Regions from separate parts of the Nonomuraea sp. NPDC050786 genome, predicted to be linked through region 1. Evidence: riboswitches for the same ligand, from Rfam matches in the RefSeq annotation. Region 1 holds a riboswitch; each other region holds the start of a gene.

Region 1 (10,323 bases):
GCCGCCTGCATCGAGGGCCTGTTCTTCTACGGCGCCTTCGCGTACGTGTACTGGTTCCGCTCCCGCGGGCTGCTCGGCGGCCTGGCCACCGGGACGAACTGGGTCTTCCGCGACGAGTCCATGCACATGGAGTTCGCCTTCAGCGTGGTGGACACCGTGCGGGCGGAGGAGCCGGAGCTCTTTGGCGATGATTTGGCCAAGCAGGTTACCCTCATGCTGGAGGAGGCCGTGGCCGCCGAGCTGGCCTTCGCCGCGGACCTGTGCGGGGACGGCATGCCCGGCATGGGGGTCGAGCAGATGCGCCACTACCTCGAGTACGTCGCCGACCAGCGGCTGGTCCGGCTGGGCCTGCCCAAGAGGTACGGCTCGGCGAACCCGTTCGCGTTCATGGAGTTGCAGGACGTCCAGGAGCTGGCGAACTTCTTCGAACGGCGGGTCTCTGCGTATCAAGTGGCGGTTGAGGGCAATGTGACCTTTGACGAGACTTTCTAGACATTGGGGGCAAAGGCGTGCAGTCTCTGGCGGACTGGCCGATTCTCGTAATCTCGGTGATCGGCTCGATCCTCCTGGTTGAGCTGATGCGGAGGGTGCTGAACAAGGCCGGGCGCAAATGGGCGCTCGCCCGGCACCTGGTGGAGCACTGCACGTGGCCCGCGTTCGCGGTGGCGGCCGTGGTCGCCTTCAACCTCGTCTTCGAGCCGGGGATGTTCGGCTCCGCCGTGGGGGAGCGGGGCCTGGAGGCGACGGTGCAGCGGGCGCTCGGCCTGGTGACGATCGGCGCGGTCACCTGGCTGATCGTGCAGGTCTCGTACGCGCTGACGGACGTCGTACTCGAACGGCTGGTGCTGGTCGAGGGGGAGCGCAACCGCAGGGCGCGGCGGATCAGGACGCAGATCGCGCTGGTCCGCCGCATCGCCGCCGCGGTCATCATCGTGGTCGCCATCGGCGCCATGCTCTTCTCGTTCCCCCAGGTACGCGCGCTCGGAGCGGGCATCCTGGCCTCGGCGGGTATCGCCGGCGCCATCGTCGGCATCGCCGCCCAGCCCACCATCGGCAACGCCCTGGCCGGCCTCCAGCTCGCCTTCAGCGACGCCCTCCGGCTCGACGACGTGGTCGTGGTGGAGGACGAATGGGGCCGGATCGAGGAGCTGACGCTCACGTACGTCGTCCTGCGCCTGTGGGACGAGCGCCGCCTGGTCCTGCCGGTGTCCTACTTCACGCAGAACCCGTTCGAGAACTGGACCCGGCACGGCAGCCGGGTCCTCGCCGTCGTCCTGCTGCGCGTGGACTGGTCGGTGCCGGTGCCGAAACTGCGGGACGCGCTCTACGAGTTCCTGCAGGGCAACCCGCTGTGGGACCAGAAGGACTGGACGCTCCAGGTCACCGACGTGCTCACGAACGGCCTGGTGGAGCTGCGCGCCCTGATGAGCGCCGCGGACTCGCCGTCCGCATGGGACCTCAAGTGCGACGTACGCGAGTTCCTGGTCAACTACGTCAGGGACAACTACCCGGACTCCCTGCCCCGCTTCCGCGTGGACACCCCGGAATCCCGCCTGAGCCATTAAATATGTGGCGCGGGGCCGATCAAGTCTTTACCGTGGACATTGTCCAGCAGCACGAAGAAAGGCGGCGAAGTGAGCTTCCACCTGATCCTCCCCGAGCTGCCGCGAAGGCTTTCCGGATAAACCCTCGAATTATTCGGAGAGCCGTCTCGGACCACCGGGGCGGCTTTTTCGTTGACGACCGAGTGTGGGGCAGTTCGGTCAGCCCGCCTGCCTTGGGAGCAGGAGCACCGCAGGTTCGAATCCTGCCACTCGGACAGCGGTCCTGAAAGGAAAGGGCCGCGGGCCACGGCCTGGCCGACGGGATTGGCGCCCCCCGGCCGGACCCAGCCCACGCCCCGGGCCGGCCCACGCCAGCCAAGCCCGGGGTCCAGCCGCTCTCGTGGAGCAGCCCCTCTAGCCCAATTTCGGTAGAGGCCCACGGCTCAGACCCGTGGTTGGTCGGGGTTCGAGTCCCCGGGGGGGCACTTCGGCATACGAACGAATCCGCTGCGCAGGCGCTACGAAGCCCGGCAGGTGGCGCCGTTCGAATTGAGGCGTAGGGCCTGGAGCATCTGTGAGAGGGCGATCCAGGTGTCCTCCAGGTCGCCGGGGCCGGTTGACCTGGCCAGCCACAGTGCCGCCTCGTTCATGGCGCCGGACAGCAGGTGGGTGAGCGGTTCGACCGGCTGCGGCGTGATGATTCCCTTCTCGATGAGAGTGGCGAGTGCTTCGGCCAGGTGGCGGGCCGAGGCGGCCTCATCCAGGGCGCGCCAGTCGCTCCACCCCAGCACGGCGGGGCCGTCGATGAGCATGATCTGCTGGACGTCCGGGTCGGTGCTCGCCGTGAGAAAGGCCCGGCAGCCCGCCGTCAGTTGCTCCCAGGGATCGTCCTCGGCGTCGGCGGTCGCGGCCACCTGCTGAGCGACCTCCTGCTGTACGTGTTCGAGGACGGCGCGGAACAGCTCGGCCTTGCTCTCGAAGTGGTGGTAGAGCGCGCCCTTGGTGACGCCGGCGGCGTGCACGATCTCTGCCAGGCCGACCGCGGCGTAGCCACGGGTCGCGAACAGCCGCCGGCCCGCGCGCAGCAGGGCGCGCCTGGTCTGCTCGCGCTGGCGGGCCCTGGCCCCGTCGGTCATGAGTTGCCTCCACGTTGACATACCGGTGGTACGTCAATACTGTACCTTCGCATACCAGCGGTATGTGAAAGGGGTTTTCGTGATCCTGACCAGCTTCTATCCGGTCATCGGCACCTCGCGGTTGGCCGAGTCCCACGACTTCTACACCCGGCTGTTCGGCTTCGAGACGACCTTCGAGGCGGACTGGTACGTGAGCCTGCGGCGGCCGGGGCCGGTGGCGTACGAACTGGCGCTGCTCGACCACACCCACCCGACGCTGCCCGAGGGATATCGCGCGCCGGTGCAGGGGCTGCTGCTCAACTTCGAGGTGGAGGACGTCGACGCCGAGTGGGACCGGCTCGTCGCCGGTGAGGGGCTGCGACCTGAGCTCGAACTGCGCAGCGAGGACTTCGGCCAGCGGCACTTCATCGTGGCCGATCCCAACGGCGTCCTGATAGACGTCATCACGCCCATCGCACCCTCTGAAGCCTACGCCGACCAGTACGTCAGCGGGTGAACCCAGGCGTCAAGCCGACCGCCGCGCTGCTCAGGCGGCGTGGCGGCCCAGGCCGCGTAGCTGGTCGGCGGTGAGCGCGGAGACGTTCTGGTCGATGGGGGACTCGGTGTACTGGTGGATGGTCCAGGACTTCCAGTCGGCGGGCGGGGTGACCGCTCCCTTGGCCTTGCTGTAGTGGGCGACCCACAGCGGATATTCGGCCAGGCCCTTGCCGTAGGTGTTGGCGAAGTTCCAGCCGCTGTAGAACATCGGGGTGGTTCCCGTCCTGGCCTTGACGTACGACAGCCACGTCTTGGCCCAGGCGTTCACCTCGGCGACGGACTTGCCGTCGGTGGTCTCCAGGTCGAGGACCAGCAGGTCGCCGGGCTCGGCGGGCTGCGCGTTCACCACGGACAGGAAGTGCTCGGCCTCCGCGACGGGGTCGTTGCGGGGGTGGCCGTAGTGGTAGGCGCCGCGCACGATGCCCTTCTTGCCCAGCTGGAGCCAGTGCCTGGCGAAGGAGGCGTCGCGGAAGCTCGTGCCTTCCGTGGCCTTGATGATGCCGAACTGGGCCGCGCTGGCGTTCCAGTCGTACAGGGGCTCGTAGTTCGAGATGTCCAGGCCGTAAGTGAGAGACGCGCTCTCAGGTTGGGCTTCGTGCGTCGGGACCTGGCCGGCGGGCGATGCGAGCGTCACGGCGGCAATGCCGGCGATGGCGGTGGTTCCGGCGAGGATCGCGCCCGCGACGGCGAAGCTGAGGCGCTGGGTGAGGGGATCGAGGCGGTTCTTGAGGGTGTGGGCGATTGCGGCAAGCCGAGGCTCGGGCATGACGGCATTGACTCCTTGCTTCCATGCCGCCTACCGGGTTAGCTGACGAGTTCGGGCTTGGAAGTGCCCTACGGGCGCAGGCTGGGCTGGCGTCCGATTCACCCCGAGAAGGTGGGTCCCCGGCTCCGCGAGGCGCGGATTCGGCGGCCGGACACTGCCCGCGAAGAGCAGCGCACGGTCCGGTCAACCAAGCGGCAACGATGTGGTGAAAGCTCGTCACATCCATGTCGCGATTAGGCAAAAGATAGACATATGCCCATAGATAGTGCAAGTAGGGCAAATCCGATTTGCTGGTGCCGGTGGCTGAAAGGCGCTGAAGTGCCGTGCCGGTAAGGGATGCGGGACTTGGTAAAAAATCGGTCGCCTGGACGTGCCCCCGCCGAGGCCGGCCCTCAGCACGCCTCCTTGGCCGCATTTCTCAGGTCGTCCTGAGTGAGCTTGACGTCGTAGCCGTACTCGGAGCCGTCGTCGTAGTGCTGGATCACGATCCCGTCCCGGTGCAGGCCCTTCTCATGGCCGGCTCTGAGCGTGACCCCGCCGTAGCTGAGCTGCACTCCGGTCTTGTGCGCCCTGATCTCGTAGAACCGGTCCTCGCGCAGGTCGAGATCGCCCTCCGTCACGGACCAGCCCTTGGGCAGCTCATCCAGGTCGATGAACCCGATCTTCTCACCGTGCAGGGCCGGACCGCTGATCGTGGCCTGATCGAGCAACTCGCCACCAGAGTGCTGGTAGACGACCACCGAATCCGGCGCCTGGTCGCACCAGGCCACCGCCACCGTCAAATGGCCGCCCGCGCCGAGCATAAGCCCGGTCCGGCCACCGTCTGCCGGCGTACATGCCGTCAGGGTGAGCAGCGCTCCGACGGCGGCGGCACGGGCGACCTGTAATCTCATGATCCGCAAGCTGCCACGCCGGTCGGCCGGCGGTCAACGGGACGTCGCAGCCGCCCAGCTGCTCGGCCGTCGCCTCCACGGTCAAGGCCTCAAGTGCTCCTCCAGTTGCGCGACGGACGACGTACCAGGAATCGACGAAGCGTGCAGCAGCAGCGCCGAACTCCGCGCCTGAGTCTCGGGACGCGTCCACCACGCCGATCGCGTACCGTCGCAATCGCATCGTCCTCGCCGAACAGCCGAGATCAAGGGGATGGTTCGAGGTAGTTCCTGCGTTCTTCGGGGGTCAGTTCGCGGATGGTGCGCCTGGCGGCGAGTGCCTGGACCTGGTGCATGGGGCCGCATACCTCGCAGTGCCAGATCCGTACCGTGGCGTCGTCGTAGGTCGAGAGCAGCCGCCACCCGTCCGGGCTGAACTTCACGGAATTGACCGCGGTGCCGGAGCCGCTGAAGACCACTGGCTCGCGCCCCTCGGCCGGCATCCAGATCCGCACGGTGTTGTCATTGCCACTGCTGATGACCTGCCGCCCGTCCGGGCTGAAGCCGACGCTCCACACCACGCCCTGATGGCCGCGCAGGACGATCGGGTCTCCGGTCCCGTCGGTGTTCCAGATGCGGATCGTGCCGTCGTTGCCCCCGCTGACCAGCCGCCGCCCGTCCGAGCTGAAGGCGAGGCACCACGCCAGGCCCTGGTGGCCGCGGAGCATGACAGGGTGGCCGGTCCCGTCGGCGTTCTGGATCAGGATCGTGCCGTCCACGCCCGCGCTCGCCACTCGCTGCCCGTCGGGGCTGAACCCGACATACCGGACCTGCCTCTGCGGGCTGTCCATGACGACCGGCGCCCCGGTCCCGTCGGTGTGCCAGACCCGTACGGTGCCGTCGTCACCGCCGCTGACCACCCGCGTGCCGTCCGGGCTGAAGGCGGCGTTCCACACGTTTCCACGGTGGCCGCGCAGCAGGACGGCCTGGCCGGTCCCGTCGGCGTGCCAGATCCGTACCGTGCTGTCAGCACCCGTGCTCGCCAGTCGCCGTCCGTCCGGGCTGAAGGCGACCCCGAGGACGTCCGCCTTGTGGCCGCGCAGCACCAGCGCGTCACCGCTGCCGTCGATGCTCTGGACGCGGATCGTGCCGTCGATACCGGCGCTGGCGACGCGTCGCCCGTCCGGGCTGAACGCGGCGTCGTACACGGTCCCCCCGGTATGACCGCGCAGGATCGTCGCGTCACCGGTGTACGCCACGTCCCACAGCCGCATCGTCCCGTCATCGCTCGCGCTCGCCAGCGTACGCCCGTCCGGGCTGAACGACGCGTTCCACGTCGTCCCACGATGGCCGCGCAGCACGAGCGGGTCGATGTTGCTGGACATGTTCCAGATGCGGACCGTGCCGTCGTTGCCCACGCTGGCGATCCTCCGGCCGTCGCGGCTGACCGCCGTGCCCTCCACCGTGCCATCGTGCCCGCGCAGCACTACGGGTGCATCATGTCCGGTCACGTCCCACACCCGCACCGTGCCGTCGGTACTGCCGCTGACCAGGTTCCGCCCGTCCGGGCTGTACTGCAGTCCTTCCACGGAATTCTCGTGGCCGCGCAGCACGACCGTTCTCGCCTTACCGGCCGGGTCCCAGATCCGGACGGTGCCGTCGCCGCCGCTGCTGGCCAGTCTCCGCCCGTCCGGGCTGAACGCGACCTGCAGAGCCCGCCCGTCGTGGCCGCGCAGCACCTTGGGAGCCGCCTTGGGAGCAGCCTTGGGAGCACCGCCTCCTGCCGGCGAACCGCCGGTCCACCTGCCGCCGTCCGGTGCTGTCCAGATCCGCACCGTGCCGTCGTCCCCGGCACTCGCCAGACGTCGCCCGTCGGGGTCGAACGAGACGCCCCACACCGGGCCGCGGTGGCCGCGCAGCACCAGCGGATCGCCACCGCCGGCCCAGTCGGACACGCTGACCGTTCCGTCGATGCCGCCAGTCGCCAGGTAGCGTCCGTCCGGGCTGAACACGGGGTTCCACGCCTCACCGGCATGGCCGTGCAGCACCACCGGGTCGCCGGTGGGCAGCCCTTGTGCGGACACCTGCCAGACCCGTAGGGTGCCGTCCCCGCTGGCGGCGGCCAGATGCCGCCCGTCCAGGCTGAAGGCGACGCCGCAGACCTTGCCCGCGGCGATGGGAACGATGAGCCGGATCCGCGAGTCGACGATGGCCTGCCGGAGCACCGCCGTGGCCTCCTCCGTCGGGCTCACCGCGTATGCCCGCCGGGCCAGCAGCAGCCCGAGCTGCGGGTCCAGCTGGAGCTGGCCACGCGCGTACGCCGCCAACTGGCGGGAGTACGCGAGATCTCGCTCCTTCTCCGCCCGGTTCGCGTTCACCAGCGCCATCACGGCCAGCACTCCGACCACGGCCGCCACCACCACCAGGCTGATCAGAGCCGCGCGCACACGACGGCCCGCCGCCGCCCGCTCCCGGCGCGCGCGTACCCTGCTGGCCGCCAGGAACGCGTGCTCCAGGTCGTTGAGCCGGTCGAGCGCGCGCTCCTCCCAGGCCGCCAGCCGCGTTCCCCGGTACAGCAGCTCGTCCTCGCGCCCGTGCTGCTCCCACTCGGTGGCGGCGTCGGTGAGCCGCCGCTGGAGCCGGACGAGTTCCCGGTCCTCGGCGAGCCAGCCCCGCAGCCTCGGCCAGGAACGGATCACCGCCTCGTGAGCTACCTGGACGCTGTCCTCGTCGACGGTGAGCAGCCGCGCCGCCGTCAGCCGGGACAGTACGGCCTCCATCGCCGCCCCGTCCGGCCCTGCCAGCAACTCCGCCGGCGGGACGCGCCTGCGCGTGTCCTCGGTTCCCTGCCCCAGCGCCGTCAGGCGGAGGAACGCGTTCCTGGCCAGACCTCGCTCCCCGGGGTCGAGCGCGTCGTAGATCTGCTCGGCGGTCTGCGCGATGGCGCCCTGGATGCCTCCGGCTTCCCGGTACCCCGCGAGCGTCAACGTGCCGCCTTTGCGGCGCTTCCACGTCTCCAGCAGGGCGTGGGAGATCAGCGGCAGCGCGCCGGGCTCACCTCTCGCGTCGCTGAGGATGGTCTCGACGAGCGCCCGCTCGACCTTGAGCTCTGCCCGGAGCGCCGGGCCGGTGATCACCTGCCGGAGGTCGTCGTCCTCCATGGGGCCGATCAGCAGGTGCCGGTCGCGCAGCATGGCCACCAGCGGCGGGTGTTCGGCGCACCGGGCGTAGAAGTCCGCGCGGATTCCCAGGACGACGCGGGCTCGATCGTTGGTCTCCTCCGCCGCGGCGAGCAGCGAGTCCAGGAAGAGGGATCTCTCCTTCTGGTCGTCGCAGAGGGTGAAGACCTCCTCGAACTGGTCGACGACGATCACGAGGCGCGCGCTCTTCGGCCTGCCCGCCAGGATCTGACCGATCGCCAGCCGGACGTTCGAAGGGGCGGCCACCAGGTCGGCGTACAGGGAGGGGGCGGAGGTCCCGCTGAGGCTTGCCAGGCCCACCGAGAGCTCGTCCAAGGGGTGCGCGCCTGGCGTGATAAGGAGCGTCGGCCGGTCCTGGCCTTCCGAGGCGGCGCGGTTCCGCAACGCCGGAAGCAGGCCGGCGCGCAGCAGGGAGGACTTGCCGCTTCCTGAGGCGCCGAACACCGCGAGCAGGGATGTGTCGCGTAATCGCGCGGAGAGCTCGTTCACCAGCTCGCGCCGGCCGAAGAACCGGTCCGCGTCTTCAGGCTCGAAGGTGACCAGGCCGAGGTAGGGCGCCTCCTGGTCCTCCATCTGATCCTCCGCGCCGCCGGCGGCCAGCTCCGCGGCGACCTCTCGCCAGAGTTTCTCCCAGGTCTGGGTGTCGCCGCCGCAGGCCTCGACATAGGCCAGGGTGACCGCGAGCGTGGGAAAGATCTCCCCGCCGGCCGCCTCGGACAGTGCGGTCACCGAGTAGTGCGCGCGCCTGGACAATTCGCGGTAACTGGACCGAGGGGCCTTGGCGCGTAACTGCCTCAGCTCGTGCGCGAAGCGCTGTAACGGGCCCGCGTCAGGGTCGATCGGCCGTTCCGGTCGTCCCATGAATGCGCCCCCATGGCCGTACGATCGCCGGTTGCCGAACAGCGAATATCGCCGCTTGACAACCGGGATCGACTATAGCCATCGGGAGTTCATTACGCGATGAACCGCCCGTCCCGCCCCCGCTGGCAGACGGGCGGCTCCAACGCGACTTACAGGTCGTAGTGCAGGTCGGTCTTGCCGTTGCTCGGGTTGTAGGTGCAGTAATAGTCGATGCCGGTCTGCGAGTGCAGGTAGGAGGCTCTTTCAAGGCACTGGTAGCAGTTTTCGTAGTTCGGGGGCACCCACACGCTGTTCGGATTGGCCTCTGTCCGGAGGTGGCATCGGTTTGAGGCGAGGATCGTGGAGGCATTGCTGCTCGACGAGGTGCTCGCGGTCGATGCGTACGACAAGCCGGGGACGGAGGTGATCATAGCGGTCGCGAACATGGCCGCCGTCACAAGGCCCAGGCCGCGCGCGAGCTTGCTGCGCGACTGTCGTTCCATGTCGATTCCCTTCGTCGGGTGACTTGATAAGCCGTATCCCCTGGTCTAGCCGTTCCGGAGTTGTCCAGCACGCGTACGGCTCGCTGGACAAACAACTCGGATATTCGGGTGAGTCAACGCGGGAAGCGAGAACCGCCGAGCCGCCCCGCACGCGGGTTTTGACCTTGGATGAAGTGGATATTCTCACTGCGCGTTTAATGCGGTGGGAGGTCTGCTGGTGAGTGTGGTCGAGGACGTGAGGTTCGGCGTTCTTGGGCCGCTCCGGGCCGAGGTCGGCGGTCGCGCGGCAGGGCTTGGCGGACCTCGCCAGCGGGCCGTGCTGGCGCTGCTGCTGATCGCGCGGGGCAGGAGCGTCTCGGCAGAGCGGATCCTCTCCGAAGTGTGGGAGGGCTCGCGACCGCCCTCCCTGACGACGCTCCATGGATACGTCGCCGATCTGCGCAGGACGCTGGAGCCGGAGAGAGCGCCCGGCGCCCCGGCCCGGCTGCTGGTGCGCGAGGGGCCCGGTTACGCCCTTCGGACAGGACCCGCCGCGATCGACGCCGAGCGCTTCACCGATCTGGCCGCTCGTGGCCGGCGCGCGTTGGAGGGCGGTGAACCGCGACTCGCCGCGGACCTGACCGGACAGGCGCTCGCGCTGTGGCGGGGCTCGGCCTATGCCGACTTCGGCGGAGCCGCCTTCGCGGTGCCCGACGCGACCCGGCTGGAGGATCTGCGGGCCACGGTCCGCGAGGACCGGCTCGCGGCGGTCATCGCGTCCGGGCAGCACGCCGCCGCCGTGAGCGAGCTGGAGGCGCTGATCGTCGAGCAGCCGTTGCGGGAGCGTGGCTGGGAGCTGCTGGTCCTCGCCCTGTACCGGTCGGGGCGGCAGGCCGACGCGCTCGCCGCCCTTCGGGCGGTACGCAGGAGGCTGGCCGACGAGCTGGGC
Region 2 (10,323 bases), on a different contig from region 1:
TGGCGCCCGGACCCGTACCCGGAGGGGCTGCGCCATGCGTACGCCTACTGGTCCGAGGACGGGGGCGAGATCACCGGGGTGTCGTTCTGGGACTCCAGGGAGTCCTGCGACTCCTGGCGGGGCTCCGAGGCCGAGACGCGCCGGCGTGAGGCCATGGCCCCTTACGTCCTCGAGGAACGCGAGGGCTTCTACCGGGGCCGCGAGCTCGGCGTCCCCGTACGATAAGCCGCCCCGCCATCCCCGGGCCGCGGTCTATGACGGGGTCGGGGCGTCCCTGACGGGCTTGCGGGCCGCGAAGCGCTCCACCATGTCGATCTTGAATCGGTCATGGCGCTCGACGGTGAGGCCGTGCTCGCGCACCTGGTCGAACTGGCGGCGCAGGAAGTGCTCGCCGCCCAGGGGAACGGTGATGAGCTCGAGCAGGCGCTGCACGGCGCGGGCGGGCCAGGACGAGGCGGCGACGTGGTCGGCGAGCAGGAGGAGCCCGCCGGGCCGCAGCACGCGGACCATCTCGGTGACCGCCCGGCGGTGGTCCGGGATGGAGCACAGGGAGAAGGTGCACACGACGGTGTCGAAGGCGCCGTCGGCGAAGTCGAGCGTCTGAGCGTCGCCCTCGCGCAGGTCGGCCTTCAGCCCGAGGCCGGCGGCCCGCTGCCGGGCGCGGTCGAGCATGGCCGGGCTCCACTCGATCCCGGTCAGCCGTACGCCCTGCGGGTAGTGCGGGAGGTTGAGCCCGGTGCCGACGGCCACTTCGAGGGCGTCGCCGGTTGCCTGGGAGCAGATCCAGGCGCGGGTGTCGCCGAAGAAGTGCCGGTCGAAGAAGCTCATCTGCTGGTCGTACGAGTGCGCGTGCTTGTCCCAGTAGCGGCGTAGGCGGTCGGTGCGCTCGTCGGACGTCATGACTGATTTCTACCCCGGCCGCATCTACGATCGGCGGTAGCATTGCGTCGACCGCAGGTGGAGGGGGCGTCGGATGGTGCGTGGCCTGGGAGAGCTCGAGTCCACGATCATGGATCGCATGTGGGCCATCAAGGAGCCCGCCTCCGTCAGGGACGTCCTGGAGCATCTCCGGAAGGAGCGCCCCCTGGCCTACACCACGGTGATGACCGTGATGGACAAGCTCCACACCAAGGGCCTGCTCAAGCGGAAGCCGGTCGGGCGGGCGTACATCTACGAAGCGGTGTCGTCCAAGGAGGCCTACACCGCCGACGTGATGCGCGACTCCCTCGCCAGGAGCGGCAACCGGGCGGCCACGCTGGTGCACTTCCTCGAGCGGCTCACCCCCGAGGAGGCGAGCGCTCTGGAGGCGGCGCTCCAGGTGTACCCGCCGAACGGGCGCAGATCGTGACGGCGCCGATCGTCACCGGGTTCTACGTAATCCCGTAGTAGCTTAATGGGGCTTGCGGCCACTTCATGCCGGTGCCATCGCCCATGGCCACCGTGCCGCCCGTCTGCCGCGAACAGGCCGATGAGCCGGTCAACCTTCTGTACTATGGCGCCTCAGGTTCGATGATTTACGAGGAGGCATCGTAGTGGCCGTGCCGATATGGCTCTGGCGGACAGCACCAGCCGCAGCCTTGACACTGGCCGCATCGATCGCCGCCCCGGGCGCCGCCCTCGCCGAGCCGTCGCCCGCCAGGGCCAGGGCCAAGCTGGTGAAGCTGAACGAGCAGGCCGACCAGCTGGTCGAGAAGTACAACCAGGCCACGGAGACGTACACGAGCGCCAAGAAGAAGTACGGCGCCCTCAACGCCGAGCTGGGCCTCAAGGACGCCCGGGCCGACGCCCTCCGGCGGGACCTCGTCACGGCGGCGGTCAACGACTACCAGTCGGGCCCGTACCCGCTCTGGAGCCGGCTCGTCGGCCAGGGCGACCCGGAGGCGCTGCTGGGCAACATGGCCTCCCTCCAGCAGATCGCCGAGGCCAGGGCGGCGAAGATCCAGGCCTACGACGCGGCCACCAAGGAGCTGCGCGATCGCCGCAACGAGGCCAAGCGCCTCCTGGCGGAGGCCGACACCGCCCGCGACAAGGTGGGCGACGAGAAGGCGAAGGTCGACAAGCTGGTCAAGGAGCAGACCAAGCTCCTGCGCAGGCTGGGCGCCTTCAAGACCGGCGACCCCAACAGCCCCGGCATCGAGTACACCGGCCCGGCCTCCGGCAACGCCCGCTTAGCCCTGCAGTTCGCCTTCGCCCAGGTGGGCAAGCCGTACCGGTACGGCGGCACCGGGCCGGGCTCGTACGACTGCTCCGGCCTGACCCAGGCCGCCTGGCGACGCGCGGGCGTCGAGCTGCCCCGCACCACCTGGACGCAGTGGGGCTGGGGAAGCGACCGCCGCGTCCCGCTCGACCGGCTGCAGCCCGGAGACCTGCTCTTCAGCAAAGGGCTGGGGCACATGGGCATGTACGCCGGCAACGGCAAGATGGTCCACGCGCCCCAGACCGGAGACGTCATCAAGGTCGTCGACCTCGACGACTACTGGCGTACCCGCCTCCTCGGCGCGGTCCGCCCGTAGCAGGCCGACGGCGGGGTCACACCCGCCGCCCGGAAGAGACGAAGACGGGCAGGGCGACGAAGCCGCGCCCGGAGCGCGACCGCTCCTCCTGATCGGCGAGCCAGACCGCCGCCTCCTCTTCGGTGATGGCGCCCGCCCCCCGCACCGCCTCGGCGAACCCCGACAGCATGGACAGCGTCAGCGCGTGGGTGAACACGGCGGTGTGCACCTCCACGGTGACGTCCTCGAAGCCGGCGTCCAGCAGGAGGTTGCGATAGCCGCGGGCGGCTCGCGGCGCCGGGGTGAGGTCGGCGCGAGCGTGCACGATCCTCCTGGTGAGAGCCGGATGGCCGGAGTCGATGACGACCGTGTCCCAGTCCTGGCCCAGCAGGACGATGTGCCCGCCGTCGGCCAGCACCCGCCTGGCCTCCCGCAGCGCGCGGGCCGGGTCGTCGATCTCGTGATAGACCTTGTCCGCGCGGTAGCCCGCGAGCTCACCGTCCTCGAAGGGCAGGCTGTAGGCGTCCCCCGTACGGAAATCGCGCCCGGGCCACCGCTGCGCGGCCAGCGCCACCGTCCGGTCGACGACGTCCACGCCGACCGCCCGCGCCCCGCGTTCGGCCAGTTCGGCCACCGCCCGACCGGCTCCGCATCCGACGTCGACGACGCCGGCGCCCGGCGGGAGAGCCAGCAGCTCGTAGGAGCGCGTACGCAGCTCCGCGGCGCCGGGAAGGGTTTCGGTGGCGTCCAGCAACGCGATCATGGCGGCGACGTCCGCTTCTGCGGCAATGTTGTGCGACATGCCGGACAGCATGCGACTTAAGGTCGACATGAAGTCAACCGCAGGCGGGCTCGTCAGGGCTTGTACTGCGGATAGCCGTAGCCGACCACCTGGGACGTGGGCCGGATCCGCTCCTCCACCCGGCCGTCGTCCGTGTTGCCCTCGATCGTGGTGATCGTGCCGTTCCGGTTGTCCTGCTTGACCAGGCCCATGTGGTCGATGCCGCTGATGCTCCTCGTGTGCCAGGCGAAGAAGACCACGGCACCGGGCCTGGGTACGGTGCCCCAGCGCCTGTTGGCCACGAACCATCTGGCCCAGGTGACGGTGTAGGAGTCCCAGCCAATGGTCGGCCGGGCGCCGGCCTTCTCACCGACCCAGGCAACGAACATGGCACACCATGGGGCGTTGGCGTAGGACTGCAGCGTGCTGCCGTCGCGGGCCGCCGTCTCCGCCGCCCGGGGCGAGGACATGTACCAGCTCTGGAACGGGGTTCCGCCGCCTGCGGCGTTCTCCGTCACGCCGATCTGGGACTCGGCGATTCTGATCACTTCCTCCGCGCTCACCTGGCCGGGAGCCTTCTGGACGGTGCCCCATTGCGACGATCGCGTCTCGGGCCGGCGATGGACCGCGAAGGCCGGCGTACCGGCGAGGACCGCGCCCACAGCGACGCTCATGCACAGGGCGAGGCGGGAAAGGTTTCCGGTCTGCAGGGCACCCGTGAAGATGTTCTTCACCATAGGGCGTATTGCTCCTTGCTTCCATGCCGCCTACCGGGTTAGCTGACGGGTTCGGGCGTGGAAGTGCCCTATGGGCGCCTCGTGCGGAGGCGCGCCGATTCACCCCAGAGAAACGGTGGGTCCCCGGTTCCGCGAGCTCGCGGATTCGGCGGCCGCGCGACCGCTACGCGAAGTCGTTCGCGCAGGTGAAGCGCGGTCTGGGCAATGCGGGAAGGCGCCGTGCGGCGTCTGGTCCTGCCGCAGATACGCCTAAGTAGCACGAAAGTATTCGAATGGCATATATAGCTGCAAGCAGCACCGGCGAATATTCGCGCGAAACACCCGCAATATAGAAGATTGACTACTTGCTCTTTGTCCTTTCTAGACCTTGCGGCCGGCCGAGCCGTCCGTGAGCGACTCCGCCAGGCGGTCCGCGAGTTCGGTGAGCCAGTCCAAGCGGGGCCCGCCCCGGGCTATGCGGAATCCGTGCCGGCGGCCCCAGAACGCGGCCTGCACGGCATGGAACTGGGCCCAGCGCTGGACGCGTTCCCGATCGAGCTCCGCCGCCTCGGCGAAGACGTCCAGCGTGCGACGGAGGGCCTTGTGCGGGTCATCCGCCTCGAGGAGCGTCAACGCGCGCGACTTGAGCAGGGTGCCGCCGTCGTAAGCGGGGTCTCCGACGTACCCCTTGGGGTCGACGGCCAGCCATGGCTCACGGTCGGCGCGCAGGATGTTCCTGGGATGGAGGTCGCCGTGGACGAGGGTGTCCGGCTGGACGTGGCCCAGCTCGCGGACGGTCGCCACGGCGGCGTCCACCGCGTACGGCGGCAGCGTGTGCGCCAGTTCCTCGGCATCCCGGCGTAGCCCCTGCTCCCAGGTGTCCGCCTGCTCCCGCAGCCGAAGCAGGCCGGGCGGCGCGGGGACGGCCAGCCGGCGGTTGATCCGCCCTGCGACCGTCACCACCTCGTCGCCGTCTTCGACCTCCGCCAGCGTCGACGTCCGTGCCCGCTCGAGCAGCATGGCGAACCGCTCGTCGTCGCGCTCGTGCAGCAGCACGGCCCCGCGCCCCTCCCACGCCGCGAAGGCGTCCGGCTCATGGACGTTGCCGGGATGCGGAAACGACACCTTCAGCACGGCGGCTCCCGCGCCGCCCCGCCGGCGCACCGGGACGATGACCCCGACGCCCCCGTGCATGACCGCACCGTCCGGCACGCCTCCCCAGCGCTCCAGCAGCTCCTCCACGATCGCCGGCAACTCGGCGAGCCACGCCGCTCCGGGCTCTCCTTCACGCTCGACGGTGCTCTGGGCGAACGCCTCGGGTATCTCGATCATTCGGGCACCTTACGCGCCAGGCTGATACAGCGGGAACAGGCCGCCGGCGGCGGGCTCCCGCCCGGTTCGCCGTCAGCGGCCTCCGCCGGCGCGAAGACCCTCCACCGCGGCAAGGATCCCTTTCTTGTCGTAGCCGCCGGTGGGCAGGGTGGCGCCGTGGGCGTGGCGGATGACGCCCTGGGAGTCGATGAGGACGCTGCCTGACTGCTGCAGTGAGCCGAAGACCTTCCTGCTCAGGCCGATCATCTCGTGCGGGGTCCCCCGGCGCCCTACGAGGACGGGGAACGGCACCTGGCGCTCGGCCTTCCACGCGGCCGCTTCCTTACGGTCCTCAGGAACCGCGACGAACACCTGGACGTCGTGGGCCGCGAGCTCGTCGCGGCGCCGGATGAGGTCTTGGACGTGCCTGTTGCAGACCGGGCACGACGTCGAGCGCATGAAATAGATCAGCGAGGCATGACCGCCCCGATGGCCGGACAGGCGCACGGCCTGGCCGTCGGTGTCCTCCAGCACCACGTCGGGCGCAGGCGATCCGGTTTCAAGCATGGCGGAACTCCCTCTTCAAGCTCGGGACTGTGGAAATGCGGCTCGGCTCAGGTCAGGCGCCGGCGGCTTCGGGGTCATGCGGTCCCCCGGCGGGGCCGGTCAGGTCGCCCAGGCTGAGCCGCAGCCGGGTGCGAGCCCGGTGCAGCTGGGACTTCATGGCGGCGTTGCTCAGGCCGAGCACCTCCGCGACCCTCCGGCCCGGGTAGCCCAGTACGTCCCGCATGATCAGCACTCTGCGCTGCACATCGGGGAGCTCCCTGATCGCCTGCGCGACGAGTTCGGCTTCCAGCCGCCGGATGGCCTCGTCCTCGGCCGAGGTGGCCAGATCGGCGCCGGCCTCCGCATCGCGGTCGAACAGCAGTCGCGCGCGGCGCAGGCACTCGTTCCGGACGATTCTGAACATCCACGATGCCAGCGCCCCCGTGGCGCGCAGAGAGCCGATCTTCCGGTAGAGGATGATCAACGCTTCCTGCGCGGCGTCCTCGGCGTCCTGCGGGGACGCACAGAGATGCTCCGCGAAGCGCCGCACGTGCACATGGGCACCGTGGATCACCGCGGTGATCGACTCGCGATCACCGGCCTGCGCGGCCTCGATGAGCTGCGCGCTCGCCCACGAGCGGTCAGCCACGTCCATACCCCATCTCCTTGTCAGCGTGGTCATCACCCCATAAGAGGCCCCCACCCCGCAAAAGGATTCACCAGGCCGGCACCGGCGGGTGCTTCGGACCTGAAGCGCCGCGCTCGGGCAGGACGAGGCGGCGCCTGGCCACGTAGGCCGTCGTCAGCGGTCCGTCATGTCAGCCTCGCCGTACGCCCAGGGCGCGCTGGGCGAGCAGGCCGCCGATTCCGGGGATGAAGGCCCGCCACAGGGCGCCGTTCGGCGCCGTGGAGGAGGCGAGGGAGGTGGCCGCGATGACGGCCACGTAGGAGACGCCGTGCAGCGGGCCGCAGAGGGTGGTGATGGCCTTGGCGTGCACGGTGAGCAGGTTCGCGAGCAGGACGAGCAGCGTGCTCAGCTCGGCGGCGGCGGCGATCCGCAGCAGGCGCATGGGCCTCACGCGCCCGCGCCGGAGCCGGGCCGTGCGATCATCAGGACCACGACGATCGCCCACGTCAGGTTGTAGAAGCCGGCGAGCATGCTCAGCCGCCGCAGCCGTGCGGGGTCGCCGTCGCCGGGGTCGGCGAGCGCCTGACGCTGGCGCGGGTAGATCTGCGTGGCGAGCAGCAGGGCCGCGGCAGCGGTGAGGGCCATGGAGACGATGATCCAGATCTCGCCCATCCGCCCCTGGACGCCTGCCATGACCATTCCGACCAGCGGCACGATGAGGCCGAACGCGGCATAACCGCCGGTGATGCGGTGCAGGGCGACGGCGACGTCCCTGCTGCGCCCCTCTCCGCCCGCCGCGGGCGCGTAGCGGGGGAACAGGCTCGTCGCCACGGCCGAGCCCCCGACGAACACGATGCTGCCCAGCACGTGCACGGAGAGCAGGACATGTTCCAGCAACATTTCTTCCTCCAACCTTCAGGCTGCCTGAAGCTTAGGGCATGCTTCAGCCGCCCTGAAGGTTGGCTTGCTCGAGAGCCCCTCAGCCGGCCGATTCGCCCCTGAAGGCGGCGAGGACCGCCTGGCCGATCCGGCGCTGGATGGGGTCGGCCGCTGGGCCGAACAGCCGCTCGTCGACCTCGCCCACCGCGTCCGTGGCGGCCCGGAGCAGGCGGGAGCCGTCCGGCGTCAGCTCGATCACGGAGGCCGAGCCCGCGCGTACGGTGTGGTCGCGCACCAGCCCCGCCGCCACCAGCGCCTTCACCGCGGCGTGCACGCTCTGCACCGTGATGCCCGACATGCGGGCCAGATCGCTGTACGACGCGCCGGGCACACCGGCGATGTGCCCCAGCAGCCCCAGCCGGCTGACCGTCAGGCCCAGCGGCGCGAGAGCGGAGCCGAGCTCGTTCTCGATGCGCCTGGCCATCGTCAGCACCACGATGGAGACGCTGGTCACTGGCGGGGCAGGGCGACCGTCGTCACTCACCCCACCAGTGTGGCACCACCACGAGAAGTTCCTGATCTGCCGCCGCGGCCGAACCGGGCGAGGGCGGGCCGCGTATCCCTCTTCGCGGCCCGCCGTCCTGACCCGGCGGCGGCGAGGGTCGTCTGATCTCCAGACCTGGGCGAGAGTGTGGGAGGATCTGGCCACGATGGGTCCGTTCTCTGTGGTGAGGTGGGTGCGCGCGGCGAGCTTCGCCGTCACGTGCGCCGCTCTCGCCACGCTCGGACACCTGGCCGGCGGAGGGTCCTTCGACCCGGCGGCGGCGGCGAGCGGCTTCCTGCTCCTCCTGCTGCCCGCGCTGGCCCTGACCGGACGCGAACGCACGCTGGCCTCCATCCTCCCCGCGACGGCCGCGTCGCAGGTCGTCCTGCACATCCTGCTCAGCCAGAGCTCCAGCCGGCAGGCCGCGGCGGCCCACTGTGCGGACATGGCCGGGATGAGCGGGATGCACCACACGGAGGCCACGGGCTTCCCCAGCTTCGGGATGCTGCTCGTGCACGCGGCCAGCGTGGTGCTCACCTCCGTCTGGCTGCGCTGGCTGGAGGCGGGCCTGTGCGCCCTGGTCCGGCAGCTGGCCGGATGGGTGCTGCGCCCGCTGCTGGTCCTGTTCCTCATGGCGGCCGGATGGAGCTCCACCCGGCCGCGGGCGGTCCCGCGGGCGCGCGAGGACGAGGGCGCGCGTATCCGGCTGTTCCTGAAGCATGTCCTCGTGCTGCGGGGGCCGCCCGGAGGGCCGGCCGGACCCGCAGTGGTCATGTGATCCGGAGATCGTGTGCCGGCTGTCCCAGCCGGCTCGTCAGGCTGCGCCAATCCAGCGTGCCGTAACAGGTCGCGCCGCTGAGTGCCGCACCTGGGTTTCAGCGCGCCGTTGAGCAGACGCCTGCCCTGGCCGTGCGATCTCGTTCCGCCATCTGTGGGTCTTCCGGCCACCAGCCGGGCGCCGCCGCGCCGGCCACCTCCGTGGCCTGCCGCGGCGTGCGCTTCTCCAGACCCGACCCCCAGAAAGCGCACACGCATGAAATCTGTCATCGTCCTGGCCGCGCTCGTGGCCCTGACCGCCGCCGCCTGCGGTGCCCCCGGCGGCTCCGACCGCGGCTCCATAGAGCTCTCCACCACGTCCGCCGCCGGACGGACCGGCTATCCCCTGAGCTTCGACAACTGCGGAACGCGGGTCACCTTCCAACGGCCGCCGCAGCGCGTACTGATCCTGAACGGGACCAGCGTGGGCGAGGTGGAGAGCTTCATCATGCTCGGCCTCGACAAGGCCGTCCTCGCCAACGCCCAGAGCTACGGCGTCTCCGACGACCCGTCCATGATCGGCAAGATCAAGGCGCTGCCGACCGGCGGGCTGACGATGAACAAGAACTTCGACGTCCCCGCCGAGCAGGTGCTCAAGCTCAAGCCCGACCTGGTGGTGTCCACCTGGTCCGGCGGGTTCGACGCCAAGAACGGGTTCGCCACCCGTGAGCAGCTCGCCGCCGCCGGGATCACCTCGCTGGTCAACCCGGTCAACTGCGCGATGGGCAAGCCCGAGGCCACCGAGGAGGAGCGGCGCGCCTACCGCAACCAGTCGATCAACTCCTCGCTGGAGTTCATCGCCCTGCTGGGCCGGATCTTCGACGTCCAGGACCGCGCGCTCGACCTGATCGGCAAGCTCCGCGCCCGCGTCGAGGCCGTACGCACCCGCGTCGCCGGCATGCCGCCCAGAAAGGTGCTCATCGCCTATCCCGGCATGTCCATGATGAACGCCAACGGACTGCCCGCCGTGATGACCGGCGGCATCTACGACGACGTCATCAAGGCCGCCGGCGCCGTCAACGCGTTCGCCGGGCAGACCGCGGACATGACCCGCACCCTCAACAAGGAGCAGCTCGCCACCGCCCAGGTCGACGTGCTCGTGGTCGGGCTGTTCACCCCGGACGAGAACGGCGACCAGGAGGCGGCCAGGCTGTTCGCCGCCTACCCGCAGTGGGCCGCGTCCAGGTCCAAGACGTACACGGTGGTCTCCGACGGCGTGTACCTCGGCCCGCTCAACGCCTGGGCCGTGGAGAAGATCTCCAAGGTGGTCCACCCCGGTGAGTGACACCCTGACGTCCCGGCGCCCGCATCTCGTCTCCGGGCCGGCGACCGGGCTGTTGCTGGCCGCCCTGGCCGCCGGCCTGGTCGCGGCGCTGGTGGTGGGCATCTCCATCGGTTCGGTCAACCTCCCGCTCGGCCAGGTCTGGGGTGTGGTCTGGGCGCATCTGTCCGGTAGGGGCGCGCAGGCGGACCCGCTGCTCAGCCAGGTCGTCTGGGAGATCCGCGCCCCGCGCGCGCTGCTGGCCGCGCTCGCCGGGGCCGGCCTGTCGGTGGCCGGGGTCGCGCTGCAGTCCCTGGTACGCAACCCGCTCGCCGACCCGTACGTGCTG
Region 3 (10,323 bases), on a different contig from region 1:
GCCCAGCCGGAGCAGCAGCGGTTCGCTGATCTCCACGCCGCGCAGCCGCCGCTCCTCCAGCGTCAGGGAACGGGTGGTCAGCAGGCCGCGCCGGAGCCGGAGCCGGCCTGGCTCGCGGTCCAGCCGGTAACGGCCCCACGACTCGGCGAACAGCAGGACGGCGCCGAGGACACCGGCGGCCGCGTTCACGGCGAGGAGCAGCGGGACCGCCACCAGCGGCCGTGCCGTCACCCAGGCCCACAGGCCGTTCGCCGCCCAGGTGGCGACGCCCTCGACCCCGAACGAGTCGAGCGCCTTGTAGAGGCCCCCGAGCACCAGCGCGGTCCCGGTGAACGTCCACACCGACAGCGGCGCGTACCTGATCCACGACCAGCGCAGCTCCACCAGCGGCCCGTCGCCGGGAGCGGATCCCTCGCCCTGGCGCAGCAGGGTACGGCGCAGGGACTCCGCCTCGTGCCTGGTCAGCGGGTCGAGCGCCAGGTCGGTGCCCTCGGCCGAGTGCTCACCGGTGCCGACCTTGACCACCGTCAGGCCGAAGAACCGGAGCACCGGATCGGCCCTCAGGTCCACGCTGCGTACGCGGTCGAGGGGGATCGAGCGGTGCTGGCGTACGGTGATGCCCGAGCGCAGCTCGAGGCGTTCGGGGGTGAGCCGCCAGCGGGTGGCACGGAGCCGGGCCGCGTCGTACGCCACCACGGCGGCCACGACCAGCACCGCCGCCGCCGCGCTGGCCGTCACCACAGCGCCGGGCGGCCAGTCGCTCCCGACGAGGAAGCGCACCACCGCCGCCACCACACCCGCCACGATCGCCAGCGACTTCGCCCCGGACGCCCACAGGCTCCGCCCGGCCAGCCCCCGCCAGCCCCCGGCCCCGCCGCCTGGCCCGCCGTCAAGGGATGCCCCGCCGTCAAGGGATGCCCTGCCGTCAAGGGATGCCCCGCCGTCAAGGGACGCCACCTCCACGCCGTGCCCATCCCCGGGCCCGTCCCCGGTGTGAGCGGCGTTCACGTCGCGTCCCCCGGCGTCGCCTGCGTGATGGCGGTCAGGCGTTCGGCCAGTTCGGCCGCCACCTCGTGGTCCAGCGCCTCGATCTTGACGGCCCCCGCCGACGAGGCGGTGGTCACCGTGATGTCGGCCAGCCCGAACAGTCGCTGCACCGGCCCCCGCGCGGTGTCGACCCGCTGGATACGCGACATCGGCGCCACCCGCCAGGTGTGGGTCAGCCACCCCTTGCGCGTGTAGACCGCCTGGTCGGTGACCTCCCACCGCTCCACCCGGTAGTAGGCGCGCGGCGCCACGAGGGCCAGCAGCACGCAGCCCACGGCGAAGACCCCCACGCACGCGCCCAGCCAGAGCGGCCGCGAGGTGAAGATCCAGTACGCCGCCACCGCCGCGAGCGCTACCGGCACCAGGAAGATCAGCCCCTGCACCGTCCACCAGGCGACCGCCCGCGGATCGGCCTGGTGACGCGGTGGGCGTAGCCCCACCTGCGCGCCTCCGGTCATCGCCCGCCCTCCGCCCGCTTCACGGAGTCGGCCACGGCCAGCAGCGCCAGCCCGAGCACCCCGATCACGATGGCAGCGAACACCTCGTACCCCTCCAGGAACGGCAGCCGGTTGACCACGAGCAGGTCGTGCGCCCACCGCCACCATCCGAACAGGGTGTTCAGCAGGCCGCCCAGACCTTGCAGGAGCAGCAGCCAGCCGAGCACCGTCAGCACAGCCTTCATGGGTCCCAAGCGTCGCCGCCGGGACGCGGGAGCCGCGTCGGCCGTAGGTCTCGGCCGGCATCGACTTTGGTCGCTGTCGCCGTACCCCTGGCAGGGCCTAACCTCGGTGAGCGTGACGGGACTGCGGGGGGACGGCGCTCACGCCGACGAGTACCGGTGGGCGCTGCCGTCGGTGCTGCTCGGCGACGGGCGCGAGAGCCGCAGGGTGCGCCGCTCGACCCGCGACTGGATCGTCGACATCGGCATGTTCCTGCTCGCGTGCGGCATCACGCTCTTCACCCTGCCGGAGCTCCAGGACGAGCCGGAGCCGCTGCAGGCTCTGGAGCAGGTGGTGGGGGCGCTGTCGTGCATGGCGGTGTGGCTGCGGCGCAGGTGGCCGGTGGGCCTGGCGGTGGTGACCACCCTGCTCTCGTCCTACCTGGAGCTGTCGGGCGGGGCCTCGCTCGTGGGGCTGTTCACGGTGGCGGTGCACCGGCCGTTCAAGGTCTCCGGGCCGATCCTGCTGTTCTCCCTCGTCACGGTGGCCCCGTACGTCATGCTGCGGCCCCAGGAGGAGCTGGACCGGGCGTTGGCGGCGGCGCTCGGCGTGACGATCGCGCTGGCCGTGTACGCGTGGGGCGTCGTGATCAGGGCCAGGCGGCAGCTCATCTGGTCGCTCCGGCAGCGGGCCGACAGCGCCGCGGAGGAGGCCAAGCGGCTCGAGCGCGAGCGCATCGCGAGGGAGATGCACGACGTGCTCGCGCACCGCATCTCCATGCTGAGCCTGCACGCGGGCGCCCTGGAGTTCCGGCCGGACGCGCCCGCCGAGGAGATCGCCAGGGCCGCCGGCGCCATCAGGACCAACGCCCACCTGGCGTTACAGGACCTGCGCGAGGTGATCGGCGTGCTGCGCCACGCGCACCCGGACGGCGAGGACCCGGTGCCCGACCGGCCGCAGCCCACGCTCGCCGACCTGCCCGCGCTGGTCGAGGAGTGCCGCCACGCGGGCATGGACGTGCGGCTCGACCTGCGGGCCGACGGCGGCGCGCCGGAAGGGCTGGGCCGCAACGTCTACCGCATCGTCCAGGAGGCGCTGACCAACGCGCGCAAGCACGCCGGCGGGGCGCCCGTGGCGGTGTCGGTCTTCGGAGCGCCGGGCGAGGGGCTGTCGGCGGAGGTGCGCAACCCTCTGGAGGCGCGCCACGGGCTGCACCTCCCCGGCGCCGGAGCCGGGCTCGTCGGGCGGGGCCTTCCGGGCGCCGGGGCGGGGCTCGTCGGACGGAGCCTTCCGGGCGCCGGGGCCGGGCTCATCGGGCTGAAGGAACGGGCCGGGCTGGCCGGCGGACGGCTGGAGCACGGCGCGACCCCGGACGGCGAGTTCGCGGTACGCGCGTGGCTGCCGTGGCCGGTGGAGACGGATCGGGAGGACGCATGATCAGGCTGCTGATCGTCGACGACGACGCGATGGTGCGGGCGGGGCTGTCGATGATCCTGGGCGGCGTGGACGACATCGAGATCGTGGCCGAGGCCGGCGACGGGTCCGAGGTGCCGCCGCTGGTTGCCGAGCACCGGCCCGACGTGGTGCTGATGGACATCCGCATGCCCGGCGTCGACGGGCTGACCGCCACCGAGGCGCTGCGCCGCACGTCCTCGCCGCCCGAGGTGGTGGTGCTGACCACCTTCCACGCGGACGCGCAGGTGCTGCGGGCGCTGCGGGCGGGGGCGGCGGGGTTCCTGCTGAAGGACATCGCGCCCGGCGAGCTGGTGCAGGCCATCAGGAAGGTGGCCGCGGGGGAGCCGATCCTCGCACCGGCGGTGACGCGCCAGCTCATCACGCATGTGTCGGACGGCGGGGCGGGAGAGCGTACCGAACGGGCCAGGAAGCTGCTCGCCCGCCTCAGCGAGCGGGAGCGGGAGGTGGCGCTGGCCGTGGGACGGGGCAGGTCGAACGCCGAGATCGCGCGTGAGCTGTACATGAGCGTGCCCACGGTCAAGGCGCACGTCTCACGCATCCTCGCCAAGCTCGACCTCAACAACCGGGTCCAGGTCGCGCTGCTGGTCTACGACGCCGGTACGTAGTCACCCCGCCAGCAGCTCCTCGATCGTGGCCCGGTGCAGCACCAGGTCGTCGGGGTCAGCCGGGGCGGGCTGCTCGCCGAAGTGGATCCGGCGCTGCCACACCCTGGCCATGACGATGCCGTGCCGGAGGGCGGCATACGTCTCGTAGAAGTCCATGTCGCGAGGCTCGTATCCCGTTAATTCGCGATATTTCCGGCAGACGTCGTCGCGGCGCATGAAGTCGGGCATGCCGGGGAAGCCCGCGGCGACGGTGAGGTCCTGGAAGAAGCGGTGCAGGAAGATCATCCAGGACAGATCCAGCTCGCGCGGGCCCACGGCGGCCATCTCCCAGTCGAGCACCGCGACGGGGGTGAAGTCCCTGAACACCATGTTCCCGATCCGGGCGTCGCCCCAGCACAGCACGTCCGGACCCGGCTCGTCCGGCCAGTGCGGCTCCAGCCACCGGAAGGCCCGCTCCAGCAGCGGGATCCGCCGCTCGCCGTGCGCCCACTCGTAGTAGGCGCGCTGCGCCTCCACGTGCGCGCGCAGCCCGGGCTGCCCGAACGGCGCCAGCTCCCCGGCCGTGAACCGGGCCTGGTGCAGCGCCGCCAGGACCGCCACGGCGGCGTCCTGGAGCCTGCGCCGGTCCGTCGGCGCCGCGTCCAGCAGCCAGCTCCCGAACGTGTACGGCATCACGTCCGGCGGCACGTCGCCGTCCTCGCGCTCCATGACGAGGAACGGCGTACCGAGATGCCGGGGGTCGGGTTCGTACCAGAGAGCCCTGGGCGCTGGAATCCCAGCTTTTTCCCTGGCCAGGCGCATGATCCCGAACTGCGTCCGCAGGTCGTACGAGGGGAACACCGGAACGGCCTCCACCGCAGGTGCGAGCCTGGCTACACAGCGCGTCACCCCTTCGCCCCAGGCGGCGGTGAAGAAGAGGGTCTCGCTGGACATGCCGTTCTCGGACGGCCTGGACACTCCGGACACCGAGGTTCTCACGCCGAGCCTGCCGCTCAGCCAGACGGCCAGGCGTTCGCCCAGCTCCTCCAGGTCGCGGGTGGACGTGCGGATCTCATCTGTCACGGTCGGCCTCCCAGGCTCCGGCTCAGTCGTACATCACCAACCAAGCGCTCGTCCATACAGGGGTGACCGTTACGGTCAGGTACGCGGCAGCCGTACCCTTGTCTGAAAGGGCATGTCACGAAGGGACAAGTGGGATGAGTTCAGCGGGTGAAGGCCTGTCTCGCCCGCTTCCCGAGCAGGTGCGGCTCAATGTCGTCGATCTGGCTTCTCAGGTGCTCGGGACGATGCCCGCTGTCTCCATACCTCCGCCGCTCCGCGGCATCGCCAAGTTCGACCCCCGTAAACGTGCCAAGCTCGGCAGCGCGCCCATCGCGGCGCAGCTCGAGAACGACAAGAAGTTCCGCGAGCTGGTGGCCGAGTCGGTGGCCGCCGGCTGGCCGGAGCTGGTCGCCTCGCTGGCCGAGGGGAACGTGCCGCCCGCCGCCGACCCGGTGCTCGTGGCCGCGGCCGCGTACCTCACGCGGCCGCCCGGCTGGGCCGAGATGATCGAGGCCGCCCGCGCCGACCTGGAGCAGTCGGCGGCGGCGGCCGAGGGGTCGGAGCGCGAGGAGGCGGTCACCCGGCTGCGCGAGCAACTGGCCGCGCAGAAGAGCGCCGCCAAGGAGGAGTCCGACCGGCTGCGCGAGCAGCTCAAGGCGGCCCGCGCGGAGAACTCCGACCTGCGGCGCAAGCTCCACGAAGCCCGCGAGCGGGCCAAGGCCGCGGTCCGCCATGCCGAGGAGATGGAGCACGCGGCAGAGGAGGCCAGGTCGGCCGCCTCGGCCGCCTCCGTCTCGGGCGAGTCCGAGCTGCGGCGGCTGCGCGAGCGCCTGGCCGACGTGGAGAAGCAGCTCGAAGCCTCGCGCCGGGCCGCCCGTGAGGGCAGGAGCATCGAGGACGCCCGCATCAGGGTGCTGCTCGACGCGCTGCAGGACGCCTCCGCCGGGCTGCGCAGGGAGCTGGCCCTGCCCACGACGATCAGCCGGCCCGCCGACTCGGTCGCCGCCGTCACCGGCGAGCGGCCCGGCGTGCGCGGCGTCCCGGCCCGCGCCCTCGCCGACGACGACCCGCAGCTCCTCGACCAGCTCCTGGCCCTGCCGCAGGTCCACCTGATCATCGACGGCTACAACGTGACCAAGACCGGCTACGGCACGCTCACCCTGGCCGACCAGCGCAACCGGCTGATGACCGGGCTCGGCGGGCTGGTGGCGCAGACCAGGGTCGAGGTGACCGTGGTGTTCGACGGGGCCGAGCTCAACGCCCCCGTGCAGGTGGTGGCGCCGCGGGGGGTGCGGGTGCTGTTCAGCGACCCCGGGGAGATCGCCGACGACCTGATCCGCCAGCTCGTCCGCGCCGAGCCGCCCGGCCGGGCCATCGCCGTGGTGTCGTCGGACCGCGAGGTGGCCGAGTCCGTCAGGCGGATGGGAGCCAGACCCGTTCCGTCTGGCCTGCTGCTGCGCAGGCTGGGCCGGGGCTAGATTACGGCCTGGCCGTCCATCACGATTTACCTCTTTGGGTGAGACCTCACCCGCCACTTCTGTACTATTTCGCCCCAGACATCATCCCTGGGAGGCGACACAGTGAGGTTTGGCAGGGTGCCGGTGGCCGCGGGTCTCGCGTTCGGGCTGATCCTGTCCCCGATAGGTCCGGCCCTCGCTGATCCCAAGCCGACGCTCCGGCAGGCCAAGGCCAAGCTCGAGAAGCTCAACGACAAGGCGGACAAGGTCGTCGACCGCTACAACACCGCCACGGAGCGCTTCAAGGAAGCCAAGAGCGCTTACACCAAGCTGAACGACAGCTACGAGCGCAAGCTGGCGACCGTCGCGGACCTGCGCGCCCAGGTGATCAACATGGCCGTCAACGGCTACAAGCTCGGTGCCTACCCGACCTCCCTGCCCGGCCTGGTCAGCACGGACGACCCCTCGGCGCTGCTGACGGGGCTGACGCTGGCCGGGCAGATCTCGAAGGAGGAGGCGGCGAAGCTGGCCGCGTTCGACCGCGAGAACCGCGGGCTGAAGACGGAGCGGGACAAGGCGGAGCAGGCGCTGGAGGCGGCGGACAGGGAACGGGACGGCGTCGAGAAGGAGCGCAAGGAGGTCATGAAGCTGATCAGCCAGCAGAAGAAGCTGCTGGACAAGCTGAATGCCTACAATCCCGGCAATCCGCACAGCGTCGGCATCAAGTACACGGGTCCTGCCTCGGGCAACGCCGCCGCCGTCCTGCGCTTCGCCTACGCGCAGGTCGGCAAGCCGTACGTGTTCGGCGGCACCGGACCGAACGGCTGGGACTGCTCGGGCCTGACCCAGGCGGCGTGGCGCGCCGGTGGCGTGTCGCTGCCGCGTACGACGTGGCAGCAGTGGGCGTGGGGGGCCGGCCGCAAGGTCTCCCTGAGTGAACTCCGGCCCGGGGACCTCATCTTCAGCAACGGACTGGGCCACGTCAGCATTTATGCCGGCAACGGGCAGATCGTCCACGCGCCCCAGACCGGCGACGTGGTCAAGGTCGTCAAGCTCTCCTCTTACGGCAGCGGCCTCGTGGGAGCCATCCGCCCGTAACCGCCTTTTCTCCGGTCCCGCTACGGGGCCTGTCCGTTCTTGGAACGTTCCAGAAGAAATGTGACAAACGCGACATTTGCCACCTGACAAGCCACCCTGAAGCCAAATGTGAGCAGTGTCACATTCCGATAACGGAACCTGGCGTTCCAGCAGCGGCTTGTCATCTGACAGCCCCCTTTATCTGATCTTTACAGCGCATGTCTCGCTTTGCTGTTTCTTGACGGTTCCGCATAGCTTCTGGCGTCGTCGCGTTGAACAAGCCATGTCCTCCGCGCCCTGAAGATCCGCCGGTTGCCGCCCCTATCCCCGTTTCACCTTGATCGGGCGGTGACCTGCCGAGTCCGTGCAGCCAGGAGGCACGGAGCCGGGGACCCAGCGATCCCAGTAGTCCCCAGGGATCAGGGGTGAATCGGCGCCAGTCGCGCCGTAGGGCTACTTCCAGGCCCGAACCCGTCAGCTAACCCGGTAGGCGTTCGTGGAAGTCCCAAGGAGAAATCCTGTCTACGTCCCCGCATAACCCCCGTCTGTCCCGCCTTGCCCTGAGTGGCGCAGCGCTCACGATGACCGTGACGGCCGGAGGTGTGGTCCTCCATGCCCCGACGGCTCAGGCGGCGACGAACACGGCCGCTTCGGCGGCCACGGCGGCCACGGCCGCCCGCACCTCGAAGTCGGCCAGGGCCGCGGCGCTCAGAGCGGCCAAGGCCGCCCGGCAGAAGTCCAAGGCCCGCAAGGCCGTCGCGGTGGCCAAGCACCAGATCGGTGACCCGTACCGGTACGGAGGCACGGGTCCTGGCTCGTTCGACTGCTCCGGCCTCGTCCAGTACGCCTGGAAGAAGGCCGGCGTGCGGATCCCGCGCGTGGCGAGCAGCCAGTTCGTCCGCATCAAGAACAAGGTCTCCTGGCGGCACCTCAAGCCGGGCGACCTGATGTTCTTCAGCGGGCTCGGCCACGTGGGCATGTACGTCGGCAAGGGCAAGATGGTCCACTCGCCGCGGACAGGCGAACGGGTACGCATCGACAAGCTGAGCAGATGGCGCAAGGCGTCCTTCGTCGGCGCCGTCCGTCCCGGCATGTGACCGAGCCCCCCGCCCGAACGCGTTTCGGGCGGGGGCTCGCTCTTTTGCGCTGAAGTCTCCGTGGGCCGACTACGATCGGGCGTCGTGTCCGGGTGGGTGAGTCGAAGGTTGGCGATGGTCTCCATCGCGCTCCTCGCTCTCGCCCCCGCCGCCGCCCCCACCCTCGATGCGCCGATCCTGCCGCCGCAGGCCCGCGGGCTGTGGCGTGACGGTGCGGTCGTGATCCACGGAGCGCGCTCCGTCGTCGTCGGCCACCACGCCCCGGAGGGCGAGCTCCACGAGCTCGCGCGCCGGGCCGACGCGGCAGGGCGGCGGGTCTCGGTCGTGCTCGGCCGGCCGGTACGACCGCTGATCGTCGTCCCCCGCTCCGCCGCGGAGGCCGCCCGGCTGGCCGGGGTGGGACAGGTCGACGGGCTGGCCGCGCTGGCCGACGGCGGCCGGGTGATCGTCGTCCCCGAGCTCTTCGCCAAGCTCAACCCCACCGGCAAGGACGTCGTACTCGCTCACGAGCTCACCCACGTCGCCGCGGGCACCGACCACCTGCCCGTCTGGCTCTACGAGGGGTTCGCCGACTACGTGGGGTACCGCGACTCCGGGCTCCCCGTGCGGACCGCCGCCGCCGAGCTCGCCGCCGAGGTGCGTTCCGGGCGGCTCCCAGGGGAATTGCCCGGACCTGCCGCTTTCGCGGCCGACGGTCGGGACCCCGTACGGCTCGCGCGGGCGTACCAGGAGGCCTGGCTGGCGTGTCGCTTCCTCGCGGACCGGTTCGGTGAGGGGACGCTGGTGAGGCTCTACCGTGATGCCCGGGCAGCCGGCGTCGATCGGGCGCTCGCCGCGCTCGGGCTGTCCGCGGCCACGCTGACCGCACGGTGGCGCGACTACGTGCGGGACCAGCTCGCGTGAGGGAGAGGAGCGGCGTGGACGTTCACGCTCAAGGGGGGCAGGGGCATGGGGAAGGTATCTCCGTGAACGGGGACGGAGCGCGTGAGGCCGCCGGCGGGCAACGGCTGAGGCGGCAGGCGGCGGTGGCGGCCGTGGTGCTCGCCCTGATCATCCTGGCCGTGGCCGCCTTCAGCACGCCCTGGCGCCTGCTCGCCTCCGGGCCGCCGGACCCCGCGCGTGACTTCACCGCCGCGCAGATCGCCAGGGCCGAGGCGTTCGACGCGGCCACCACCGTGCCGAGCTACCTGTCGCTGGCGCTCACGCTCCTCCTCGCCGGTCTGCTCGTGGCCACCCCGCTCGGCGCGAAGGCCGTGGGCTGGCTCAAAGGCCCGTGGTGGATACGCGTGGTGCTCGGCGTCGTCGTCATCACCGTCATCGTCGAGCTGCTCAAGCTGCCGCTCGGGATCTGGTTCGAGACGATGCTGCGCGGTTACGGCCTGTCCACCCAGGACTGGGGGGCCTGGGCCGGTGACCGGCTCAAGAACATCGGCGTCGAGACGTTCATCCTCTGCCTCATGCTCCTCGTGCTCATGGCGCTGGCCCGCAGGATCAAGCGCTGGTGGATCCCGGCCGCCGCCGGGGCCTTCGCGCTGACGGTGGCGATGTCGTTCATCTATCCGGTGGTGTTCGAGCCGCTGTTCAACGACTTCACGCCCATGCGGCAGGGCGCGCTCCGCGCGAGCCTGCTCGCCATGGCCCAGCGGGACGGCGTGCCCGTCGAGGACGTGCTGATCGCCGACGCCTCGCGCAGGACGACGGCGCTCAACGCGTACGTGTCCGGCTTCGGCGCCACGCGCCGGATCGTCGTCTACGACACGCTGCTCAAGGCCCCGCTGCGGGAGGTCGAGCTGGTCGTGGCGCACGAACTGGGCCACGCCAAGCACAACGACGTCCTCTACGGCACCTTGATCGGCGCCCTGGC

Evidence for each region. Region 1 has a riboswitch for cyclic di-AMP ahead of AB0H84_RS43115 (GH25 family lysozyme). Riboswitches for the same ligand answer to the same signal wherever they lie in the genome.
Region 2: linked by a shared signal. The riboswitch ahead of AB0H84_RS18555 (CHAP domain-containing protein) and the one ahead of AB0H84_RS43115 (GH25 family lysozyme) in region 1 are both predicted to bind cyclic di-AMP.
Region 3: linked by a shared signal. The riboswitch ahead of AB0H84_RS06240 (C40 family peptidase) and the one ahead of AB0H84_RS43115 (GH25 family lysozyme) in region 1 are both predicted to bind cyclic di-AMP.

Annotation. Positions count from the first base shown of each region.
Region 1 covers NZ_JBFAHJ010000034.1:72,567-82,889, reverse strand. The annotation lists gene AB0H84_RS43145 (ribonucleotide-diphosphate reductase subunit beta) at 1-492, shown strand, start outside; gene AB0H84_RS43140 (mechanosensitive ion channel domain-containing protein) at 549-1,565, shown strand; tRNA gene AB0H84_RS43135 (tRNA-Pro) at 1,744-1,819, shown strand; tRNA gene AB0H84_RS43130 (tRNA-Leu) at 1,953-2,029, shown strand; gene AB0H84_RS43125 (TetR/AcrR family transcriptional regulator) at 2,063-2,680, opposite strand; gene AB0H84_RS43120 (VOC family protein) at 2,760-3,176, shown strand; gene AB0H84_RS43115 (GH25 family lysozyme) at 3,207-3,983, opposite strand; cyclic di-AMP (ydaO/yuaA leader) riboswitch at 3,996-4,139, opposite strand; gene AB0H84_RS43110 (hypothetical protein) at 4,376-4,876, opposite strand; gene AB0H84_RS43105 (hypothetical protein) at 5,119-8,913, opposite strand; gene AB0H84_RS43100 (hypothetical protein) at 9,063-9,194, opposite strand; gene AB0H84_RS43095 (hypothetical protein) at 9,253-9,417, shown strand; gene AB0H84_RS43090 (BTAD domain-containing putative transcriptional regulator) at 9,613-10,323, shown strand, end outside.
Region 2 covers NZ_JBFAHJ010000008.1:316,205-326,527, forward strand. The annotation lists gene AB0H84_RS18530 (antibiotic biosynthesis monooxygenase) at 1-225, shown strand, start outside; gene AB0H84_RS18535 (class I SAM-dependent methyltransferase) at 253-900, opposite strand; gene AB0H84_RS18540 (BlaI/MecI/CopY family transcriptional regulator) at 974-1,348, shown strand; gene AB0H84_RS18545 (NlpC/P60 family protein) at 1,578-2,513, shown strand; gene AB0H84_RS18550 (methyltransferase domain-containing protein) at 2,530-3,294, opposite strand; gene AB0H84_RS18555 (CHAP domain-containing protein) at 3,348-4,010, opposite strand; cyclic di-AMP (ydaO/yuaA leader) riboswitch at 4,023-4,171, opposite strand; gene AB0H84_RS18560 (aminoglycoside phosphotransferase family protein) at 4,371-5,321, opposite strand; gene AB0H84_RS18565 (peroxiredoxin family protein) at 5,394-5,867, opposite strand; gene AB0H84_RS18570 (RNA polymerase sigma factor) at 5,920-6,501, opposite strand; gene AB0H84_RS18575 (hypothetical protein) at 6,665-6,916, opposite strand; gene AB0H84_RS18580 (hypothetical protein) at 6,922-7,368, opposite strand; gene AB0H84_RS18585 (MarR family winged helix-turn-helix transcriptional regulator) at 7,454-7,837, opposite strand; gene AB0H84_RS18590 (hypothetical protein) at 8,064-8,675, shown strand; gene AB0H84_RS18595 (ABC transporter substrate-binding protein) at 8,931-9,998, shown strand; gene AB0H84_RS18600 (iron ABC transporter permease) at 9,991-10,323, shown strand, end outside.
Region 3 covers NZ_JBFAHJ010000002.1:398,622-408,944, reverse strand. The annotation lists gene AB0H84_RS06280 (PH domain-containing protein) at 1-1,008, opposite strand, end outside; gene AB0H84_RS06275 (PH domain-containing protein) at 1,005-1,505, opposite strand; gene AB0H84_RS06270 (hypothetical protein) at 1,502-1,729, opposite strand; gene AB0H84_RS06265 (histidine kinase) at 1,842-3,143, shown strand; gene AB0H84_RS06260 (response regulator transcription factor) at 3,140-3,787, shown strand; gene AB0H84_RS06255 (phosphotransferase family protein) at 3,788-4,849, opposite strand; gene AB0H84_RS06250 (NYN domain-containing protein) at 4,984-6,306, shown strand; gene AB0H84_RS06245 (NlpC/P60 family protein) at 6,409-7,383, shown strand; cyclic di-AMP (ydaO/yuaA leader) riboswitch at 7,707-7,870, shown strand; gene AB0H84_RS06240 (C40 family peptidase) at 7,944-8,459, shown strand; gene AB0H84_RS06235 (hypothetical protein) at 8,574-9,362, shown strand; gene AB0H84_RS06230 (M48 family metallopeptidase) at 9,425-10,323, shown strand, end outside.